One region of the Serratia sp. PL7 genome, then DNA from elsewhere that is predicted to be linked to it. Evidence: riboswitches for the same ligand, from Rfam matches in the RefSeq annotation. Region 1 holds a riboswitch; each other region holds the start of a gene.
What was found. Region 1 has a riboswitch for fluoride ahead of crcB (fluoride efflux transporter CrcB). Riboswitches for the same ligand answer to the same signal wherever they lie in the genome.
Positions count from the first base shown of each region.

Region 2: it holds a riboswitch for fluoride, as region 1 does, so the genes downstream of both, N6G83_RS05810 (DHH family phosphoesterase) here and crcB (fluoride efflux transporter CrcB) in region 1, are expected to answer to the same signal.
Region 3: it holds a riboswitch for fluoride, as region 1 does, so the genes downstream of both, N6G83_RS38985 (manganese-dependent inorganic pyrophosphatase) here and crcB (fluoride efflux transporter CrcB) in region 1, are expected to answer to the same signal.
Region 4: it holds a riboswitch for fluoride, as region 1 does, so the genes downstream of both, crcB (fluoride efflux transporter CrcB) here and crcB (fluoride efflux transporter CrcB) in region 1, are expected to answer to the same signal.

Region 1 covers NZ_CAMFLB010000001.1:2,687,376-2,693,075, reverse strand. The annotation lists gene N6G83_RS13110 (M20 peptidase aminoacylase family protein) at 1-558, opposite strand, end outside; gene cspE (transcription antiterminator/RNA stability regulator CspE) at 905-1,114, shown strand; gene N6G83_RS13100 (multidrug effflux MFS transporter) at 1,172-2,362, opposite strand; gene N6G83_RS13095 (TetR/AcrR family transcriptional regulator) at 2,369-2,965, opposite strand; gene crcB (fluoride efflux transporter CrcB) at 3,254-3,637, opposite strand; fluoride riboswitch at 3,717-3,779, opposite strand; gene N6G83_RS13085 (GNAT family N-acetyltransferase) at 3,862-4,290, shown strand; gene N6G83_RS13080 (diguanylate cyclase) at 4,292-5,359, opposite strand; gene tatA (Sec-independent protein translocase subunit TatA) at 5,578-5,700, shown strand, end outside.
Region 2 covers NZ_CAMFLB010000001.1:1,240,247-1,245,946, reverse strand. The annotation lists gene eno (phosphopyruvate hydratase) at 1-1,244, opposite strand, end outside; gene N6G83_RS05815 (universal stress protein) at 1,261-1,689, opposite strand; gene N6G83_RS05810 (DHH family phosphoesterase) at 1,693-2,658, opposite strand; fluoride riboswitch at 2,699-2,774, opposite strand; gene N6G83_RS05805 (diguanylate cyclase domain-containing protein) at 2,955-4,835, shown strand; partial or broken gene N6G83_RS05800 (AraC family ligand binding domain-containing protein) at 4,907-5,700, shown strand, end outside.
Region 3 covers NZ_CAMFLB010000017.1:149,230-154,929, forward strand. The annotation lists gene N6G83_RS38970 (spore coat U domain-containing protein) at 1-344, opposite strand, end outside; gene N6G83_RS38975 (HAD family hydrolase) at 1,015-1,719, opposite strand; gene N6G83_RS38980 (outer membrane beta-barrel protein) at 2,725-3,243, shown strand; fluoride riboswitch at 3,538-3,612, shown strand; gene N6G83_RS38985 (manganese-dependent inorganic pyrophosphatase) at 3,718-4,620, shown strand; gene N6G83_RS38990 (universal stress protein) at 4,624-5,052, shown strand; gene eno (phosphopyruvate hydratase) at 5,067-5,700, shown strand, end outside.
Region 4 covers NZ_CAMFLB010000005.1:386,144-391,843, reverse strand. The annotation lists gene N6G83_RS24190 (GGDEF domain-containing protein) at 1-1,303, shown strand, start outside; gene N6G83_RS24185 (YnfU family zinc-binding protein) at 1,308-1,469, opposite strand; gene N6G83_RS24180 (cold-shock protein) at 1,543-2,025, opposite strand; gene cspE (transcription antiterminator/RNA stability regulator CspE) at 2,371-2,580, shown strand; gene crcB (fluoride efflux transporter CrcB) at 2,829-3,212, opposite strand; fluoride riboswitch at 3,286-3,349, opposite strand; gene adrA (diguanylate cyclase AdrA) at 3,592-4,677, opposite strand; gene tatA (Sec-independent protein translocase subunit TatA) at 4,895-5,101, shown strand; gene lipA (lipoyl synthase) at 5,199-5,700, opposite strand, start outside.

The sequences.
Region 1 (5,700 bases):
TTTGCCGGTGATGAGGATCTGGAATCGATCGACGTTGGCGTAGAACGGCCCGGCGCGGGTGGCGAAGGTGCCGGTGGGCAGCTCCGGCGCGTTATGCAGGCCAAATACCGCCGCAACGTTATCCAGCGCGCCGGCGTCGATCAGGTGCCGGGCGCCGTTGAAGGTCTCTTCCGCCGGCTGGAAGAAGATGCGCACCGTGCCGGGCAGCTCGGCCTCACGCGCTTTGAGCAGGTGCGCGGCGCCGAGCATCACCGAGGTGTGAAAGTCGTGGCCGCAGGCGTGCATTACGCCGCTGTTTTGCGAGCTGAAGGGCACGTCGGCGATTTCGTCGATCGGCAGGGCATCAATGTCGCCGCGCAGCGCGATAATCGGCCCCTTGCCGCTGCCGATCTCCGCCACGACGCCGGTTTTCAGCGCCAGCGGCAGCAGACGGATGCCTGCCTCTTCCAGCCAGCGGGTCAGCCGGGCGGTGGTGGCGAATTCGTGATTGGAAAGTTCCGGGTTTTGGTGCAGCTCACGCCGATAGGCGATGATTTTGTCTGCCAATTGGCTGGTCATAGGCTTGGCTCACAGTGGGAAATAAACCCTAACCCTAGTGCAGGGACCGCCGAAGCAAAAAGACCATCTGGTTATATTTCATAGCGATTGCGTCTGCATGGGGGCGTCAACACAGGGGGAAGCGGGCGAGTTTGGGCGTTCGCTCGTTGTTCGCCGGCGCAGGGAGAGGTTTGGCCTGGAACGGTAACGTATCGCAACCGGTGCAATCCATTTACACCGGACAACACGGATTTTTTCACTCTTTATCGGATTTCTGTGATCGCGGTGGTGGACAAAATCCTGCCTGCTTGCTGTACTGTAATCGACACAGGTTTTGTGTCTTTCATTCACGTTAAAGGTAAGTTTGATGTCTAAGATTAAAGGTAGCGTTAAGTGGTTTAATGAATCCAAAGGCTTCGGTTTCATTACTCCGGAAGATGGTAGCAAGGACGTTTTCGTCCACTTCTCTGCCATCGTTAGCAACGGTTTCAAAACGCTTGCTGAAGGCCAGCGTGTAGAATTTGAAATCACGAACGGTGCCAAGGGCCCATCTGCCGCTAACGTTACTGCTATCTAAGCTGCGTAGCTGAATTTCTTAAAACCCGCTCATTGAGCGGGTTTTTTATTGGGCGCGTTATGCGTCGTTGCGGCGGGCCAACAGGCCGAACAGCAGGATGGCGATGGCGTAACAGCCGACGATGGTCAGCGCCATCGACAGGCCCGAGGTGCCGCCCAGCCCGGTGAGCGGCACGGCGCAGGCGCCGAGGGCGAACATGCACACGCCGATCAAGGCCGAGGCGCTGCCCGCTTTGTCTCCCTGGCTTTGCATCGCCAGCGAAGAGGCGGTCGGGCCGACGATGCCGATCACCGCTACCGAGAAGAACAGCGGCACCAGCAACACGACCAGCGGCGCATGCAGCGCGGCGGCCAACAGCAGCAACAGCGACGCGACGGCCGCCAGCGTTAACCCTCCCCTCAATACCCGGCGTTCCCCCCAACGCGAACTGAGACGGCTGGCCAGCTGTGCCGCAATGATCAAGCCGACGCCGTTAATGGCGAAGCATAGGCTGAACATCTGCGGGCTGAGGCCGTAGATCTGCTGCAAGACGAAAGGCGAGGCGCCGATATAGGCGAACATGCCGGCCATCACGAAGCCCTGTGTCAGGCACAGGCCCATGAAATAGCGCTGGGTCAGCAACCCGCCGAGCGACATCAGCATCGCCAGGATACCGCCCTGGCTGCGGCGCTCGACCGGCAGGGATTCGCGCAGCTTCAGCGCCGACAGGCTGAACAGCAGCACGGCGATGGCCGCCAGCACGCCGAAGATACCGCGCCAATTCATTACCTGCAGCATCACGCCGCCCAGCACCGGTGCGACGATCGGCGCCAGGCCGTTAACCAGCATCAGCAAGGCGAAGAAACGGGTCAGCTCATGGCCGGCGTACAGATCGCGAGCAATGGCGCGGGAAATCACCGCGCCGCCGGCACCGGCGATGCCTTGCAGCAGGCGGGCGATCAGCAGTTGGTCGATGGTGGGCGCCAGCGCACACCACAGCGAAGCGCCCAGCAGCAGGATCAGCGACAGCAGCAGCGGGCGCATACGGCCCAATTTGTCGCTGTAAGGGCCGAAAATCAGCTGGCCGACGCCCAGACCGAGCAGCCCGGTGGTCAGGCTGAGCTGCGCGGCGGCGGTGGAGGTATTCAGCTCACCCGCCATTTCCGGCAGGGCGGGCAGGTAGAGATCGGTGCACAGCGGCCCCAGCGCGGCCAGCAGGCCAAGCACGACGGCGTACACCAGACGCTGTCTGGCTAAGTGTTTGGTCATGGGAGATTAGAGTTTCCTGAACAGGTGAGAAATGGCCTGCTGATACAGATCGCGCAGCAGGGACGCATCGGCTTTTTGCGTGGTAAGGATACGGTAACCGGTGCCTTCGCTCATGACGGCGATAAATTCCACCCGCGCGGCGATCTCTTCCGCGCTGAAATGGGGATACAGCCGCTGCAGATTGTGGCACACGTGGCGAAACAGCCGCGCTTCCGCATCGCTGAGCAGTTTGGCCACCACCGGGTTGCGCGTGGCCTCGGCGGTCACTTCCAGCATCAGCATGTGATCGGTTTCGCTCTCGCCCGGCTGCTGAAACAGCGTGCGCGCCGCCAACGTACCGGCGATCAGGTTGATGTGATCGCCAAGGTTTTCCAGCCGCTGCATCTTGTTAGTGATGATGCGGTTGACGATCTCTTCGATAATCGCGTCTTTATTGGCGAAATAACGATAGATTTGACCGACGCTGAGCTGCGAGCCTTGGGCGATCTCCGCCATGCTGGCGGCGTGGAAGCCGTGGCGGCGGAAACTGATTTTCGCCGCTTCGACGATCTGATCGCGGCGCGCCTGCACCTTGGCCTGTTTACTGTCGTTGGGGGAGAGCATCTGCCCGATCCTTTGCTACGCGTGAGCCGGGTTCACATTTTTGGGTGTGAACGTTCATTCTCAATTGTAGTGTAAACGGCCGGAAAGACGCAAGATGAACGCGTGCTGCGGGTAAGGGCGCTTAAGCGAACAGGTAGGATTTGATAAAGGCGGCGACGATCAGGACGCACAGCGCAATGGCAATCGCTTCGGCGGCGGTTTTCGGCAGGCTAAACATAGCGGTTTCTCATCCAGTCAGGAGTACTGGATGAGATTATGCGCATGCAAGATTAAGGAAACATTAAGGGCTTAGCGCCCGTTGAGCCACATTACCAGCATAAAGGCCAGCAGCGTCATCGCCAGCGAGCCGGCCAGGTTGAGCAGCATGTTGGCCAGCGCCCAGCCGAAGCGGCCATCTTGCATCAGGTATACCACCTCCAGCGAAAAGGTGGAGAAGGTAGTCAGGCCGCCGCAGAACCCGGTGGTAATCAGTAATTTCCAGGTGGGATCCAGATGCGTCATGCGGGTGAAAATCGCCATCGCCAGGCCGATGATAAAACCACCGATCAGATTGACCATCAGCGTACCGAGCGGAATGTGGGCATTCAGCGGATTCATTTTCATGCTTACCGCCCAGCGCAAAACGCTGCCGACGCCGCCGCCGATAAATACGGCCAGTAAAGAACTCAACATGGGGCAACTACCTTTCAATCAGAGAAATTCACGGGACTCGGAAAGGGACAGGCGTAACGCTACGCGCCTCTCTCCGAGAGGTTACGTAGACATCATCAGCCTGTGAAGGCGGTTAGGGAGGAATGTCATCTCCAGCGTGCCGCACGGCCTTTTTTGCCGTACCCGGTGGATGTTACACCTAACGCCATCTATTTTGTAGTATCGACACTCTGCGAGGTCACCCTATGCAAATCAGAACGGCGCGCCTGAGCGATCGCCATGCTATCGCCGAATTAATGACGGCGTTGGATTATCCCGGCACCGAGGCGTTTCTGACGCAGCGCATGCAGCAACTGTTGGCGCATCCGGATGAGGCGCTGCTGGTGGCGACGGACGGGGAGCAGGTGTTGGGCGTGTTGTCGCTGCATTTCCTGCCGCAGCTGGCGTTGGCCGGCGACATTGGCCGCATCAGCTATTTTTGCGTCGATGACCGAGCGCGCGGCGCGGGCGTAGGCCGGCGGCTGCTGGCGGAGGGCGAGGCGCTGGCGCACCGTCGCGGCTGCGATCGGTTAGAGGTCCATTGCCACAGTCGCCGCGAGCGAGCGCATACGTTTTACCGGCGCGAAGGCTTTGTCGAAGCGCCGAAGTATTTTGCCAAGTTATTAAGTCAGTAAGTTACTCCCCTGGCGGCACTGCCGTTTCCAGCCGGTTGCGGCCATTATGCTTCGCCCGATAGAGCGCACCGTCGGCCGCTTTCAGCCAGTCAAGATAGCCGCCCAGCGCGGGGTGGTAGTTAGCGATGCCTGCGCTGATCTGCAGCCGCAGCTGCGGCGCCTCCTTGAAACTGACCGCGTCCAGCCGCTGCTGGATGCGGTGCAGGACGATTTCCGCCTGTTCGGCGTTAGTGTTCGGCAGCACCGCGCCAAACTCGTCGCCGCCGTAGCGCCCGACGATATCCACGTTGCGCAAGCCGATCAGCAGCTCTTCCGCCAATACCGCCAGGGCTTCATCCCCCAGCGCATGGCCGAAGGTGTCGTTGATGGTTTTGAAGCGGTCGATGTCCATCAGGATCAGCGTGGCGTTGTCCTGGTAGCGGCGGCAGCTATCGAACTGGCGATGCAGAAGATGTTCCCAGTGGCGACGGTTATATAAGCCGGTCAGCCCATCGCGGGTGCTGATGCGTTGCAGCTCCTGTTTTTTTTCCGCCAGCCGTTTGGCGGTGCGGTAGGTCACCAGCCCCAGCAACGTCGGATAAAGGTAGATCATCGGCAGGCACAGATAGACTTGCAGCGGCGTGCTGTATGGATGAAACGGGAAGCCGAGCAGCGCGCCGGTGAGCATCGCCGTGGCCAATTGAATCGCCAATCCTTTGACAAACAGCGCTTTGCCGGCCGAAGCGATGTTGTTCATGCTCATCATCGACAGGATGACGATCGCCGGCAGGGCATTGAATGCCATCATCGCTGCCCAGAAGCCGCCGAAGGCGGAGTCGATCAAGAGGTTGCGGATCTCGGCTTTGAACGGATCTTTGGCGCGGTAGGCCAGGCGATAGGCCAGATGCGGCCAGAGAAAGCCGTGAAAGGCCAGCAATAGCCAGACCGCCGCGGGCGGAGCCAAGGGATAGAGCGCGGCGCAAACGCAGATAAACCCGAGCCCCAGACCGGCGACGCGGGGCAGATAGGTGCGTTTGGCGAAGCTGAGGCCGGATTTTCGGGCATCGAAAATGGATGGGGCAATATACATCCGGCATCTCCCTGATGAGTATCACGGCAGCGTATCATGCGGGTGATAAACTAAGAATAGTCTGGGATTCACGCCGCGAGGTTGCGTGACATTCCTGCAACGGATCTCACTCTGTTACATGTTGCGGTTGTGTGAGCCGAAGGAAAGTCGCTAAATATTCGCAGGCAAGGTCAGTTTTTCTCGCTGTTCACACAGCGCTCTATGATAAGAAGGTGAGTATGGAAGGTATCAGCATTACCAAACTTCTGGTGATTGCGGTGTTGGTGATTTTACTGTTCGGCACCAGCAAACTGCGCACGCTCGGCGCCGATCTTGGCGCGGCGCTGAAAGGCTTTAAAAAA
Region 2 (5,700 bases), 1.4 Mb from region 1:
GCGGCGCCCAATTGGTCTTCGATGCGCATCAGCTGATTGTATTTTTCGATCCGTTCGCCGCGGCTCGGTGCGCCGGTTTTCAGATGGCCGGCTCGCATCGCGACCGTCATATCGGCGATAAAGCTGTCGACGGTTTCGCCGCTGCGGTGTGAGATAAAGGTGCCCCAGCCGTTTGCCTGGCAAAGCTGCACGGCGGCGAAGGTTTCGCTCAGGGTACCGATCTGGTTCAGTTTGATCAGCGCCGCATTGGCCAACTTTTCATCAATCCCGCGCTGGATGTATTTCACGTTGGTGACGAACAGATCGTCACCGACCAGTTCCACCTGATCGCCCAGGGCGTCGCTGAGAATGCGCCAGCCCGCCCAGTCGTCCTCGGCCAAACCGTCTTCAATCAGCACGATGGGAAAATCTTGCACCAGCCGCTGGTAATAGGCCGTCATCTGTTCGGCATCCAGTTCAGCGTTTTCGCTGCGCAGGCGGTATTTGCCGTTGGCATAGAATTCACTCGAGGCCGGGTCCATGCAAATGGCGATATCGTCTCCCGGTTGATAACCGGCTTTCTCTATCGCCTGTACGATCAGCTCCAGCGGTTGTCGGTTCGAGGCAACCGCCGGCGCAAAACCGCCTTCGTCGCCAACGCCGACCGACAGGCCTTTCTCCAACAGAATTTGGCGCAGCGCCTGATAAACTTCACTGCCCCAGCGCACGGCCTCGCGCAGCGACGGCGCGCCCAGCGGCGCTATCATAAATTCCTGAAAGTCCGCACCTTGCCAGCGGGCATGCACGCCGCCGTTGATGATATTCATGCAGGGCACCGGCAGCAGGTTGGCGCCGAGACCGCCCAGATAACGATACAGCGGCAGCTGCGACAATTGCGCCGCGAGGCGGGCGGCGGCCAGAGAAACGCCGAGCAGGGCGTTGGCCCCCAATCGGCTCTTGTTCTCGCTGCCGTCCAGTGCGATCAACCGGCGGTCAATCTCCCCTTGTTGGCGTACATCCACCCCGCGCAGCGCTTCATTGATCGCCGTTTTGACGCTTTGCACCGCTTCCTGAACGCCTTTACCGCCGTAACGGTGCGGATCGCCGTCGCGGTGTTCCACCGCCTCGCGTGAACCGGTGCTGGCGCCGGAGGGAACCGAAGCCCGTGCCACGACGCCCGCCGCAGTCATTTCAACTTCGACGGTGGGGTTGCCGCGCGAATCCAGGATCTCTCTGGCGGTTACGTTTTCAATTTCATAGCTCATGGATGATCACCTCATTCTAGGGAGTGGGCACGTGCTTTATCAGCACGTCGATCGACAAATGGTTAATGAACTCGAAGCCGAAGGAGGCAAAGACGCCGAACGGACGGTTCTGATGGCCTAGCAGCAACAGATCGACGCCTTCACGGGCAATCAGGGCCTCGATGTCTTTGAAGCGGTGAATACTGACAATTGCGCGCACCTCCAGGGGGATTGTGCAGTCTTCCACCAGCCGGCTGAGCATGGCTTTGGCAGCGATCACCTCGCTGGACTGGCGATCTTTGGTTTGTGCATCGCTGAGGTAGTCCAGCTCGGCATAGTCGGCGCTGATGTGCGCCACGGTAATGCGCGTATTCATCTGCTGATTGAGGCGTTCGGCATGGCGTAACAGCAGCCGGCCGTCGCGTTCATCCTGCACCAGCAGTAAAGCATGTTGATAGAGCGACATGACTTATCTCCCTGCGTTAGCAATCTGTAGGGTTAACCACGGTAAAACCTCTTTTTTCCGGCTCGTCATGCCGGGCAGCGACACCTGCCGAATGGCGAGCACCCGGTTCGACGAGAAATACAGGGTAGAGCGGTGGCGGGTGATATCGGTAACCAGCAGCGCGGCCATCTCCAGCCCGGCCTCCTGCTTAGCCTGATCGAGCGCCTGTTGCAGCGCGGGCAACAGCGGATCGATATCGCTCATAGCCCGCACTTCTATCTGCGACAGCAGCAGCGAGACGCTATGGATGCGGTAATTCTTAGCGTCACGGTGCAGCAACTGCGGGGCGGATTGCCCCGAAAGATCGGTTTTGGCGGCAAGCAATCCGGCGATGAAGGCGTCATAGTCAACGTGAGAGATTGCGCATAACCGCGCGACCGCCACCCGATCCTGTTCGGTGGTGGTCGGTGCGCTCAGCGCAACGGTATCGCTCAAAATCGCGCCCAGCAGCAGCGTGGCCTGGGCGGAAGAAAGCGGCATCGGCGTATCTGACGTCAGTATGGACAGGATCACGGTGGCGCAACAGCCAACGGCGCGGATCCAGACATCGGGCGGGTTGCGGGTGATCAAGGTGCCCAGCCGGTGATGATCGATAACGCCGACCACATCGCTGTCGGGCAATGAGGCCGGCCCTTGTTCGACGTCGGTAAAATCCACCAGCCAGACTTTGCGGTCACGGAGATCGTCTGTCAGCAGCGCAGGTGTTTGTACGCCGGCGGCGGCCAGTATGTAGCGGGTTTCCGGCGTCAATTCGCCAAGGCGGAAAGCGACGGCCGGTTTGCCGAGGTGATTGAGCCAGTCCGCGACCACCAGCGCGCTGCAGATGCTGTCGCTGTCGGGATTTTTATGGCCGAAAACGTACAGCGGCATTTCCCGCACGGCGAGATCAGGCTGGGATGGAAAAGGGGTAAGACGTGAGATTTCATTCATAGCGACTCCTGACATACCTGCCTAAAAAATAAAGCGAAGTTGTATATCAGGCGTCATCATCCGGTTCGAGCGAACGCGGCGGTTGGGAAAGGTGGAACACCATCACCTTGTGAACGACTGTAGCGCAGCGCGGTGGCAAACGCAACGCCCGGCAAAGCTGGCGAGAATGCGCAATCGGATTGATACTGAGTGAGTCTATGATGGACAAGGATATTTGCCGCTAACCGACGGATAGGCTGAACGGAATCACGCAGGCTGGCTGCGCCGGATCCGTGGGTGACACAATGGGAGACAACATGCTTGAACCCTGCTTCCCCGAAAACGAAGCCGAACGTCTGTCGGTACTGAACTCGCTGAACGTGCTGGATTCGAACTCGGTGGAAAAACTGGATCGTATTACACGGCTGGCGGCGAAATACTTCGGCGTCACCATTGCGCTGGTGTCATTGATCGACCGGGATCGCCAATGGTTTCTATCGCGCTACGGTCTGGATGTCCGGGAAACGCCGCGTAACATCTCATTTTGTGGCCATGCGATCTTGCAACGTGAAGCGCTGGTGGTGCCCGATACCGCCAACGACCCGCGTTTTTTCGACAATCCGCTGGTGATCGGCGGGCCGCGAATCGGTTTCTACGTTGGGCAACCGCTGCTGTCGCTCGACGGTTTGCCGCTCGGCACCCTGTGCATTATCGACAGCCAGCCGCAGCCGTTTTCTCCGGAACAGGTGGCCGACCTGCACGACTTCGCCGCCGTGGTGGAAGAGTACCTGCAGAGCATTGAACGCCATGTCTATACCGAAAACCTGAAGTCCAACCTGCAACGCTCGGAAGCCTTGTTCGAACAGACCTTCGCCCAGGCGGCGGTAGGGATGGCGCTGGTGTCACTGCAGGGGTATTGGCTGCGGGTCAATCCGCGCATCTGCGAAATGTTGCACTATTCCGAGCGCGAGCTGATGGATCGCACCTTTCAGGACATTACCTATCCGCTCGATCTCAACACCGATCTGGAAAAACTGCAGCAACTGCTGAGAAACGAGATCAGTACTTACTCGCTGGAGAAACGCTATTTCCGTGCCGATGGCTCGATCGTCTGGGTGCAGCTGACGGTGGCGTTAAACCGGCTGCCTAACGGCAAACCGGATCATTTCATCTCGGTTATCGTCGATATCAGCGAGCGCAAGGCGGCGGAGGCCGATCTGTTCTCTCTGCAACACGAGCTGGAACAACGCGTCGAAATCCGCACGCGGGAGCTGAACGTGGTCGTCAAGAAACTCAACGAAGAGATTGAAACCCGGGTACTCGCCGAATATCAGCTCAGCACGGAGAAGGAACGCCTGCGGGCCATTACTGACAACATGCCGGCGTTGATCAGCCAAATCGACGGTAATGAACGCTACCTGTTCGCTAACAGCGCCTATAAAACCTGGTTTGGCCTGGAAGAAAGCCGCCTTAGAGGAATGACGGTGCGCGATTTTATGGGGGAGAACGTTTATCAGATAGCGAAACCGATGATAGACAGGGCCCTGGCGGGGGAAATGGTGAGCTTCGAAAATGAGCTCCAGACCCAGAAGGGGTTGCTGATGATCCACACTACGCTGGTGCCGTGCGAGGCTCAGGGGTTTTACATTCTGTCCATGGACATTACCGAGTTGAAGCGCCTGCAGCAACGGCTGGAGTACGATGCTACGCACGACATGCTGACTGGGTTGACCAACCGCCGCGCTTTTCTGCGTCGGTTGTCCAGCACGGTGCAGGCCTGTTGCGAACAGCGGCAAATGGCGCTGGTGTTCATCGATCTCGATGGTTTCAAAGCCCTCAATGACAGCTATGGCCATGACTTCGGCGATCTGATCCTCAAGACGTTCGCCAGGTTGCTCAGCGCCTGCGCCGGCGAGCGCCATAGCGTTTCGCGCCTGGCCGGTGACGAATTCACGGTCATCCTGTGGCCGTTGGCGGAACCGCAGCGCGAGGTCAGCGAATTTTGCGAAAACGTGTTGGCGCGGCTGGCTGATATTTCGCAGATCGGGCAGCAGACGGTGAGCCTGTCCGCCAGCCTGGGGGCGGCGATTTCCTCACACACTGACGTGACGGAGGAGATGCTGTTGACCCGCGCCGACGGCGCGATGTATCAGGCGAAATCGGCCGGTAAGGGCACTTATGCCATCTGCGAGTTATGAGCGTGAAACGGTGACCGTCTCAGGGTAAGCTGTTTTCTTCTTTCCTGTGAGCAGAACTCCGGACTGACTGCATGGCGTCTAATCATCAACACAAAGACTGGCTGGAACTGCGGCGCGATGACGAAACCGGCATCGAAAGCGTCAATGCCCACTTTCAGGGGCATGCCTACGATCCCCACGATCATGACGAAATGCTGGTGGGCGTGACGCAGCAAGGTTTACAACGTTTCAACTGTCATCGTTCCTTGCATACCAGCCGGCCGGGACGTGCCATGCTGATCGAGCCGGGCGCGGTGCACGATGGTCATGCGCCGCAGGCCGAAGGGTTTACCTATGCCATGCTTTATCTGCCGCAGCATTGGGTTTCCGATGCGATGAACCGCCGCGGATTAGGGGACGTTTCTGTGCTGGAAGGCGCCTTCCACAGCACGTTGACCGACGATCCGATGCTGGCGACCGCGATACAACAGGCTTTTTTTGCGTTGCATCAGGGGGAAGGCCGGCTGGCGCGCGATCAAAGCCTGGATCAACTGCTGACGCTTTTGGCGCGGCATATACGCGTCAGGCCAACGTCCCAAAGCGATGATGCTTTGATTGTGATGAATCGCTTACGAGACTACCTGCACGAGCACATGGCGGGTAACCCCAGCCTGGATGAACTTGCGCTTCAGTGCGGCCTGGACCGCTTCCGCCTGACTCGCCAGTTCACCCGGGCCTTCGGCCAGTCGCCGCATGCTTACCTGGTCCGGCTGAGGCTGCGGGCTGCACGCTTGTTGTTGGCGCAGGGGGAAGAACCGGCGTAGGTCGCGATGCAGGTGGGCTTTGCCGATCAGAGCCACTTGGGCCGCTGGTTCCAGCGCGCCTA
Region 3 (5,700 bases), on a different contig from region 1:
ATATTGTACATGTCTTTATCACCCTGTTTCCCTGCGTCTAATGTCAATGAAGGCTGTGCTCCCGCCGTACATTGAACATTCATTTTATCTTGTGCGTTTAGTTGAGAGCCTGCGGTTGCGCCAGTATCAGGAAAAGCTAACGTCATCCATTGCTGACCATCAGCGACAGTCGATAAGTCATTGGGTTGTTGGGCAGATTTAACAACGCAGCCGGGTAATACATTCAAGGAAACTGAAATTTCACCAGAAATAGAGCTGCTATTTACACTAGCATTAGCCACGACGGAAATGGCCGCACCAAGTAAAAAGCACAAGCTTCTTGCTTTAAAAAAATGACATTTCATTACAACCTCTTAAATATTAATTAAGAATTTTCGCAAAAGACTAAATCAATAACACCTACAGTAAAACACGTTATTACCAATGAAAAAACCTCAATCGATCGTTTTTATCTATGTTACAGATTGGATATAAAACACAACAATCCCTTGTTTTAATTGCCATTTATAGTGAGTAAAAAAATCTGTTGAAATCTTTAGTTTCATAAATAAAAATAGCCTTACATAAATATATTTTTTTGATTTACACTTTGATATATCCCCTTACCAATTCCGTTATACAAAATAATTATCATCATTCAAAAAATGAAAGATAATTTTAATGGGAAATCAGGCCAAAACACAAAAATAGAGTTCAATAATAATTATCATTATTGAAGTGATAATGGGATATATTATCTGAATAAAGTCATTATCATTACTGGTAATATTACAACGTATGGTCTGCCATCCGTGGGCCAGTACAGCCCGACGTTGAACGGTTGAAGTAACTTGAAGACGAGAATGCGCAGCCCGAAGAGGCTGCTCGTACATGTCATATTAGTTAAGAAGGCGCTATAAGTAGCTCTGGACTGAAAGAATGACAAACTAAACGTAGTGTTGATGTGTGATATGACCAGGGCATTGCAACGTTTCGCCTGCAAGAACGCCTGAGTTAAAACCCTGTTTAATATATTTACATGTGAATATCAATAATAGATAAAAGCTCCTTTGTAGTATATGCAATATAATCTGGCTTAACTTTCCAGTGTTTAGGTTCAGAAAGACTATATGCCGCAGCGACTGAGATAACATTAATTCCGAGTTCGGATTGTATGTTACGAGCAAATTGCGTATCAGACTCATGGTCACCTATATACATAATTGAATGATTTTTAGCACGGCCAAAAATTGACTTTAAACATTTAACACCACCAAATGGATGTGGTTTTTGGTAATGATTTGGAACATCATCATAACCAACAATAGCTTTAAAAAATTCAGACACCCCATTTATTTCAAACACTCTACGGATATTTCCCTTTGAGTTTTGTGAGCAAATACCATGAGGGATATTTTTTGATTTAATTAAAACATCTTTAACACCATCAAAAAGCACAACTTTGGTTTTATTTTTATCTTGAAACTCTGCCCACAGGCTTCCGGCAATTAACATTTCTTCATGTGACAACCCATAGTAATCAATATATAGCTCTTGCCAATTTTTAGCTCTATGATTAGCAATATGGTATAACTCTTCACTCTGTAAGCATTTGGGTAAATTTTCTTTTGTCAAATGCGGCGCGACAATGGATAGAATCTCCTTAGTGATGGAAATATTTTTGGGAACGGTATTAACCAGTGTTCCATCATAATCCCAAAGTATTGCATCTAACTTCATTGAATCAATCTCTCACTGATAGTTAATCAACCTCAATCATAGCATAAAATCATATGCCATTAAACATGACCCAACATTAGACCATGCCTAGAAAATCACTAAACCCTCATCAAAATTATTTACATAGAAAGAATTATTAAAATCACTTTTAATTTAAAGTAAACAATCATCATGGATTTTAAACTGCATTTGTGGCGTTGCCGCATTGATTCTAAGTTAAACTATAGTAAGTAATGTAGCTAATTAGTAAGTGAGATGTGCATGATAATGATACCAGTGTGTAACCTCTAAAAATAAAATAAATATAATACAATATGTTAGTGGGGCGCCATTTATCATTACTTAGGTATATTGAACATCTTGGCTTCCATTTTTATTTTTTTCTTGATTTCCCTGTTTTGTTGAATGATAATTGACGCAAAGGTAATGGTGCTCTACCTTCTCCGAACCGCCACTTATAATTAACCTATAAAGTGGATAATGGCGCCTGATATATTTTCGCTTATTCAAATAGGCTAACTTGTCAGGTATCGTCATGAAAAAATCAACAAAAACCTATTATTACTTGGTACACGTAGAGAATAAACCCTCTAAATCCATCCTTGCCTTTGTTTTACCCTGTATTTATTACCTCTCCTATTCCTCACGATCTGTAATTAGCAATAAAAAACATCATAAAATGTTTTTTAAAACAGTGAGTTATAAAAATACGCATATTTTGGACATTGCCATCATGAATAAATTTTTAAAAACCCTATTTTTAATAGGTACCATTCTTTTAGTTAACAATATGGTGAGCGCTTCTATGAGAGGAGTGTCAAACCATCATCCCACCCATACAAAAACCGCAATTAAAAGACTAGGTAGATTATCTTTTAGAGTATCAACAAATAGACGAAACCATTGTTTAGTTTGTTAATATTACCATTAGGCATTACATCATGGTGATATCAACAAAAAACATTTCCCACCATAGAACGTTTAGTTATATCTAAGGAGTGTATTTTGAAAATTAAAAAAACATGCTATGCTTTGCTTTTCCTCATTGCTCCACTATCTGCACTTGCAGGGCAAGAGTTATCTTTAAATTCTGGAGTTACTTATATAGAAGGTAATGATGCAGGTGGTCATATACAAATAGGGTATCAATATGGTTTTACAAAAAACCTGGGCATTTATACTGGCTATGCCTATGGACATGCTAGCCTAGCTGGCGATACAGCCCTAATTATTTCAGATGGTTACGCTCATCCTGAAAATATAACCTATCATACAATTCCGCTCGCCTTGCAAGCCACGCTGCCTTTGGGGCATCATTCACTCTATATTCGAGCAGGCACTAACCTTTATCATGAAGATAATACTATTGAGAGTAAAAACGGACTTGGCCTTTATGGCGCCGTTGGGTGGAAATATTATTTTGGTGATGAGCAAAATTGGAATATCGGCTTATCTTATCAACGGATGAAAATGCACAATTACAATGCAAACATAGGGACGTTTGATATAGGATATGGCTTTTAGTGATTAATCGGATATTATTCCATCACTGGAGCACTCCCAATTCTACAGACTGCTTCTGTCCTCACGATGAGGCCTTTTCGAAGGCCTCTTGACAGATGCCGCTGTGATAACGGTGGCGCCGGGTCCGGTTGTAGAGTACTTCAATGTAGTCGTGAAACGTAATTCAGAATAATAAAATTCACCTAGAATTCAAAGTAGTGAAGCTTTAAACGATTTTCTGAATGTCAGGAAAAAATGATCACGATCAAAGTAGGCGGCATTTTTGTTGCACAGATTATAATTTTGCCCTATGCTTTTTTTCAAGGTGATGGTGTTCCACCTTTCCCAACCGCCGGACTGTCCAGTTCGGATGATGACGCCTGATATACATTTTTGCTTTTATCCTTAGGCACGTATGTCAGGTACACTTATGAAAAAAAATCATCTTTTACCTTTGATCTTTCTTGCGTCTGATACCTCAGAGGAGACGCTGAAATGATCTATGTCTTTGGCCATCAGAATCCCGACAGCGACAGCATCTGCAGCGCGCTCATTACAGCAGACTGGCTGACAAATCTCGGCAAGCGCGCGACTCCTTTTAGGCTCGGTGACATTACACCTGAAACGGCGTTTATTCTGCAGCAGGCCGGAGTAGCCCCTCCCCCCTTGCTCGACGGAGACCTCAGTGGCAAACAGGTATGGCTGGTCGACTTTACCGATCTGGAACAGGGCCCTTCCTCACTTGCCGACGGCAACATTGTTGGCATCATAGACCATCACCGGCTGGGCACGGTTATGACACAGGATCCTCCGGATGTTTGGATACGTTCCTACGGCTGCTGTGCCACGGTGATCTGGCAAATCCTTACCCTTGAAAATCCTCAGCCGATCTCTTCATCTCAAGCCATCCTGATGTTAGGAGCGATACTGAGTGATACTGTTGCGCTCACATCACCTACCACTACAGCTCATGACATCGCTGCCGTGCAGTCATTATTCTCCATAAGCCAACTCAATTATGACTCTTTCGTGAAAGAGTTGCTGATCGCGAAAACAGATATTGGGGGGCAAACACCAGACTCACTTCTTAAGAAAGACGCCAAGCGCTACCGGATTAACGCCCAGTCGGTGCTGCTTTCTCAAATCGAAGTCGCCAGCATGTCAGCAGTAGATGCAATGCTCGCTGACCTACTTATCGCATTAACAAAAGAGTGTCAGTCCGGCGATTTTGACATTGCGATGTTGGCTGTCACGGACATCTTTAAGAAAAACACAACGATATATTTCTCAGAAAATAATGCGCTCAATCTAACGTGTCTGTCTCTTCCAGGCATTATAAGCAGGAAAAAAGAGATACTGCCGTGGCTGACGGATACTTTCTCAACCTCCTCGAGGTAGTCAATGCAAATGTATAAACATGCTCTGTTAATGCTCAGCGATGAAACCGACGGCCAGTTTCTGCTTCAAAGTGTCGCCAGGAGTTTTCATGAACAAGGGACGGCGATCACCCTTGGACACCTCACTTCAAATCTTCAAGAGTTAGACATTACCTCAGACTCTTTAACGAAAGACCGGCAGTCTGCTGAAATTATTGCGGCAAAAGCAATGCTTAGTCGGTTAGTGAAGACAGTCAATTTTCCCGTGGATGTGAAAGAGATAGTGACGATCAGCCGCTTTAAAGACCTAGAGGCCTACGTCGCCGATGCGGGTGTAGATCTGGTCATTATGGGACATAAAAACAGACTTTTCGGGATGCTCTCTTCCCATTCAATTGAATTCGTCAACCATCTGACCGTTGACGTGTTGATTAAGCATATTGCAACCAACTGATATTAGAGGTTTATATGAGCTTTATTATTGAAACAATCCATGCCCGTGAAATCCTGGACTCTCGGGGTAACCCAACCCTGGAAGTCGATGTTTCAACCCAATGCGGTACTGTTGCAAGAGCCTCCGTCCCCTCCGGAGCAAGTACCGGTTCGCGAGAGGCTATAGAGCGCCGCGATGGTGATAAAACGCGCTTCGGCGGGAAAGGTGTCCTCAATGCGATCAAAAGCGTTAACACTGAGATTCATAACAGCCTTAAAGGGCATGATGTACGCGATCAGCGCGGCATCGATAACATTATGATTGCCCTGGATGGGACGGATAATAAAGCGCGCCTGGGGGCAAATGCTATTTTGGGCGTTTCATTGGCCGTATCACGGCTCGCCGCTCAACTATCTCATACGCCTTTGTACCGCTATCTTGGTGGGATTGGGGCAAATCTGCTGCCGGTGCCTTGCATGAATATCATCAATGGGGGCGTTCATGCCCGCGGTCAGGGGGCTGACTTTCAGGAATATATGATTGCGCCTTACGGCGCACCAACGTTCAGGGAGGCCATGCGTTGGGGTAGTGAAGTATACCAGTCGCTTCGTCAGGTTCTTCTTGAAATGGGCCTGTCAACCGGTGTGGGCGATGAAGGAGGTTTTGCTC
Region 4 (5,700 bases), on a different contig from region 1:
TTTGCTTGGCTTGATGCTGCGTAAACCTGGCTATGCGACGATGTTGGGATGGGTTGGAACCTACCTTGGCATGATCGCCGCCGATCTGAGCACCGGCGAAAACTGGCCACTGGCACTTTGGCTAAATGCCTGCAATATGGCGCTGATTGCCACCGGCTATGCCGTGATGTCGATGCTGCCCAAGTCTCAACGGCGTATGGGCAAGCCCCAGGCAATTTTATATATGTTTACCGCCTGTCTGCTTGGGGCCGCGCTGTCGGCAACGCTGTCGGTGTTGCGCACTGACAGTCAATACAACAATACGCTGATCATTGCCTGGATGTCCTGGTTTAGCGAACAGTTCTCTACCAACCTGTTAATCCTGCCGGTCTTGCTGGCTGCACCACGCTTGAAGCAATTGCTGAGCCTGCAGTTTGGCTGGCAATGGCGTTCCAGTCTGCCTTTGCTGGCGTTGTTGCTCTCGTTGGTGCTTAGCGTGTATATCGGTGGACCGGGCGCGATAGCGTTCCCCATCCCTGCACTGCTATGGTGCGCCGTGCGTTATCATTTATTTACCGTCACCTTGCTGACGTTTCTCACCGGCGTGACGGAGATTGTCAGCATTTCTGCCAATCTGATGCTGTATCAAACACCAGGAGCGCGAGGGGCGGTCATGGATAGCCTGATGTCAGCACGTTTGGGGATTGCCATGTTGGTGATGGGGCCGCTGATTTTATCCAGCTCGATTGCCGTTAGCCGTAAACTGCTGCGCCGGCTGGAGCACAGTGCGAACCACGACTTCCTTACCGGTACACTGGCGCGTAGTGCTTTAACACGCAAAGGCAGGGAGTTGCTGGAACAGAAGCAGCGTACGAAGGAGGCGGTGTCGCTGTTGTTAATCGATATCGATCACTTCAAACTGATCAATGATACCCATGGCCATGCCATTGGTGACCATGTTTTGGCGGCATTCGCCCATATTTTGCGGCGTGAGCTACGCCATGACCAGTTATTTGGCCGTCTGGGAGGCGAAGAGTTTGCCATTATGCTGCCGCGGGCGCTGGGGACGCAGGCGGTGGCCCTGGGGGAACATTTGCGCCAGCGGATAGAAAGCGCCGAATTAAACCCCAATGGCAAGGCACCATTGCGGATCACAATTAGTGTGGGCGTGGCGAGTTTGGCAATGAATGAGAATAAGTCACTGGAACAGCTGATGAATATGGCGGATATTGCGCTTTATCGCGCCAAGTCTCAAGGCCGCAACTGTGTCGAATCGTTTAACATGGTCAGCGGCAGCAGCCTCAACCATGTCATATTCAAATAGCATTTTAGCCCTGCTTTGGCGTGAATTGCGTGCCACAGTTTGGGCAAATCAGGGTGCTGAGTTTACGCAGTTTTGAACATTGCTGTTCGGTAACATAAGCACACTTCGGGCAGGCAATTTGAGTGGTACGGTTATTGTAACCTTTAACGCTGGTGGATTCAGACATGTTGCGTACCTGTGTCAGGTGAAAACCCACGCTAACACAGGTGCCATCAAATAGCTTTGAATGTTTTCAGGAGCTATAGAGTCTTCAACGCCTGCACGGTTTCATCGATATCGATTTCATGCTCAGAGAAGACGTGAGTCGCGTTCTGGAAGGTGGTAACTGACAGCATACGCAGCGTTTCCGTGGCGGTTTGTGGCGCTTCGGCTACTTGCGGACGGATTCGGTTCATCAGTAATCCAACGGACAACACGGTGTTCTCTTTATCGACCTCCACCTTGACCGGTACTTCTTTGGTGAAGGTATCGAAGGACTTGATGCTGGAGATTTTGATTCTCTCGTTGGCGATGGTGATGTACTTGCTTGGTGCCTGTACCTTTACCGCATAGGCCGATGGCCCTTTGGTATTGTTGGTTGGCTCAAAGGTTACCAGCGCGTTTTTCTTAATCAGCTCTGGGTTTTGCACTTTAATCACGTGAAAATAACGATTTTCCCCGTTCTCGTCGGTGATAAAACCGAAGCCTTTGTCTTCAAAAAAAGTCGTTATCTTGCCGTTCATGGTCATTCTCATCAGGTCGTTCGTAACAGCGCTAATGATAACGCGTAATGCTGTGCAGTGACAGGGGGCGGAGTTCCATCAGCATGACGAAAGCTTAAAAGCGGTGGGTTGAGGGGCAATAATGGGACATGGAGAGGGTTAATCGGTTACTCAACGGTTTTTTGGCGGATTGGGCTGCCTTGGGCATCACTGGTAACCGCAGACATCAATTTACATGGCAAATAACCAACTTTTTCACTTTTTATCGATTTTATGTGATCTGTGTTGTGGACAAAATCCCGTCTAATTGCTGTACTGTATTGGACACACATTTTGTGTCTTACATTCACGTTAAAGGTAAGTTTGATGTCTAAGATTAAAGGTAGCGTTAAGTGGTTTAATGAATCTAAAGGTTTCGGTTTCATTACTCCAGAAGATGGTAGCAAGGACGTTTTCGTTCACTTCTCTGCCATCGCTAGCAATGGTTTCAAAACTCTTGCTGAAGGCCAGCGTGTAGAATTTGAAATCACGAACGGTGCCAAAGGGCCATCTGCTGCTAACGTTATCGCTATCTAAGCTACAGTAGCCAAAATTGTTAAAACCCGCTCCATGAGCGGGTTTTTTATGCTTGTTTTTCAGGCCGGGAGTGGTTAAGGGAACAGGTAAACCTTGATGAAGGCCAGGACGATCAGCACGCACGTCAGGGTGACAATCCATTCGGTAGTGGTTTTTGGCAGGTTAAACATTCAATTCCTCACTCAGCCCAAGATACTGAGCGAGGATTATCCCGATAGCAGATTAAGAAAACATTAAGCCCCGAGACTTTAATGGCCGTACAACGTTCTAACCAGCACAAAGGCTAACAACGTCATCGTCAGCGAACCCACCAGGTTGAGCAGCATATTGGCGATAGCCCAGACAACGCGCCCGTCCTGCAACAGATAAACCACTTCGAGTGAAAAGGTAGAGAAGGTGGTCAGCCCGCCGCAAAAGCCGGTAGTGATCAGCAGTTTCCAAACCGGATCAATGTGCGTCATGCGGATAAACAGCGCCAGAGCCAGCCCGATGATAAACCCCCCCACCAGGTTTACGGTCAAAGTGCCCAATGGAATATGCGGATGTAGAGGGTTGAGCTTAAGGCTTACTGCCCAGCGCAATACGCTACCCAAACCACCGCCAATAAACACAGCCAGTAAAGAACTCCACATGGTGATAAACCCTATTCTAAAGATGGAAGATGCTCAGAAAGGTTCAGGCAAGCGCCTACGCACCTCTCTGAGAGGTTACGTAGACATCATCAGCCTGTGAAAGGCGGTTATGGAGGAATGTCATCTCCGTTTGTTGGCACGAAGCAATCGCGCGCGGCAGATTTTACACCCTGTCGCTGTGGTTTTGCTAGCTGGATGGGTATTGCTAACAATTCTGCAATCGCTGTTCCCCCCAACCCTCCCCAAAAAGGGCAGGGAGCCAGTCAGGTGTTGTAGCCCGGCGCAGGAACATACGGTCCTCCTCTGCTTTGGGAGAGGGCTAGGCGGCGGAACAGACGAAAACCTGATTACGTTATCAACTTATCCACCAATCAAGTTATTAGCTTAATAAACTAGTGGGTTGGCATTGATGTTCGGCCCGCTCCTGCCTGTTGCGGCCATTATTTTTTGCTCGATATAGGGCGATATCGGCGGCCTTCAACCACTCCTGGTAGCCGGGCATCTCGGGCTGGTAATCGGCGATCCCGGCGCTGATATTCAATTTTAACCCAGGGGCTTCACGGAAGACGACTTCGTTCAGACTCTCCTGAATGCGGTTGAGCGCCAGGCTGGCCTGTTCGGCACTGGTATTTGGCAACACTGCGCCAAACTCGTCACCGCCGTAGCGGCCAACGATATCCACCGCCCGCAACCCTAGCACCAACTCTTCCGCCAGAACGATCAGCGCTTCATCCCCCAGCCCATGGCCAAAGGTGTCATTGATGTTTTTGAAATGGTCAATATCCATCAGGATCAGCGTAGCCGTATGATTATAGCGTCGGCAGCTGTCAAACTCATTGTGCAGCAGGTGTTCCCAATGGCGGCGGTTAAATACGCCGGTCAAGCCATCACGTGTGCTGATACGCAATAACTCCTGTTGCTTTTCTGCCAGCCTCTTGGCGGTTTGGTAGGTCACGTAGCCAAGGAAGACTGGGTAGATGAAGATCATCGGCAGACAAAGATAAACCTGCTGCGGAGTGGATTGTGGTGTAAAGGTGAAACCCAGTATCGCACTGGTAACCAGCGCCCCGATAATTTGCGCCATCAGCCCTTTGAAATACAGAGACGGCCCACCGGAGGCGATATTGTTCATCCCCATCATTGACAGGATCACCACGGCAGGGAGCGCATTGAAACCCATGATGGCGACCCACATCCCACCTAACAGCGCATCGATGAGTAGGTTGCGGATCTCGGTAGTGTAGGGGGCTTCGCTGCGGATAGACCATTGATAAGCGATATGTGGCCAGATAAAGCCATTCACTGCCAGCAAGATCCACACGCTAGTCGGCTGGTGCTCTGGATAGAGCGCCGTAAGTACGCACAAGAAACCAATCCCCAGGCCGACAATACGTGGCAGGTAGAGGCGCCTGGCGAAGTTAAGACCTGCACGCCGGGTGTTAAAAGCCGATGTAGCTGTAGGCATCCCATGTTTCCCTGTGATGAATTATGCAGCCGGTCTGGAGCCGGAAAAGCGAATAGCTAAGAATATGCCCTATAATCTAAGCATAGAACATCTCGGGTAGATCTCACCTTGTTACAACTGGTTGTTGTTATAGTCGAAAGAAAGTCGCTAAATACCTATAGACGAAGTTTGTTCCCGCGCTGCGTCCTGCAGCCATAAATGAATAAAGAAGGTGAATATGGAAGGTATCAGTATTACCAAGCTGTTGGTAATTGCGGTGTTGATCGTGTTGCTGTTCGGCACCAGCAAACTGCGTACTCTGGGCGCGGATCTGGGGGCGGCGCTGAAAGGCTTCAAAAAAGCGGTGGGCGAAGACACCCCTCCTGCACAGAATACGGCTGAAACGCCTACGGCGCAGCAGAGCGTCGAAAAGAAAGACGTTTAACCGCCTCTGCTGTTGAGCCATAAAAAAACGGATGCCCGTAAGGACATCCGTTTTTTGGCGTTAATCATTGACGAAACGTAACAAAAGATTACCGTGGTTACTTCACTTCCAGCCCTTTGGCCTGCAAGTCCGCATGATAGGACGAGCGCACAAACGGGCCGCAGGCAGCATGGGTAAAGCCCATTGCCATCGCTTCTTCTTTCATTTCGTCAAACTCCGCCGGGCTGACATAGCGCTGCACTGGCAGATGGTGACGGCTTGGTTGCAGATACTGCCCCAGCGTCAGCATGGTTACACCGTGACGACGCAGATCGCGCATCACTTCCACGATTTCCGCATTGGTTTCCCCTAACCCCACCATCAGGCCTGATTTGGTCGGGATAGAGGGGTGAGCTTCCTTAAAGCGCTCCAGCAACTTCAATGACCACTCGTAATTAGCCCCTGGGCGTACCTGGCGATAAACACGCGGCACGTTTTCCAGGTTGTGGTTAAACACGTCTGGTGGCGTGGCAGTAAGGATTTCTAGCGCACGATCCATACGGCCACGGAAGTCTGGCACCAGGGTTTCGATCTTGATGTTCGGGCTCTTGGCGCGGATG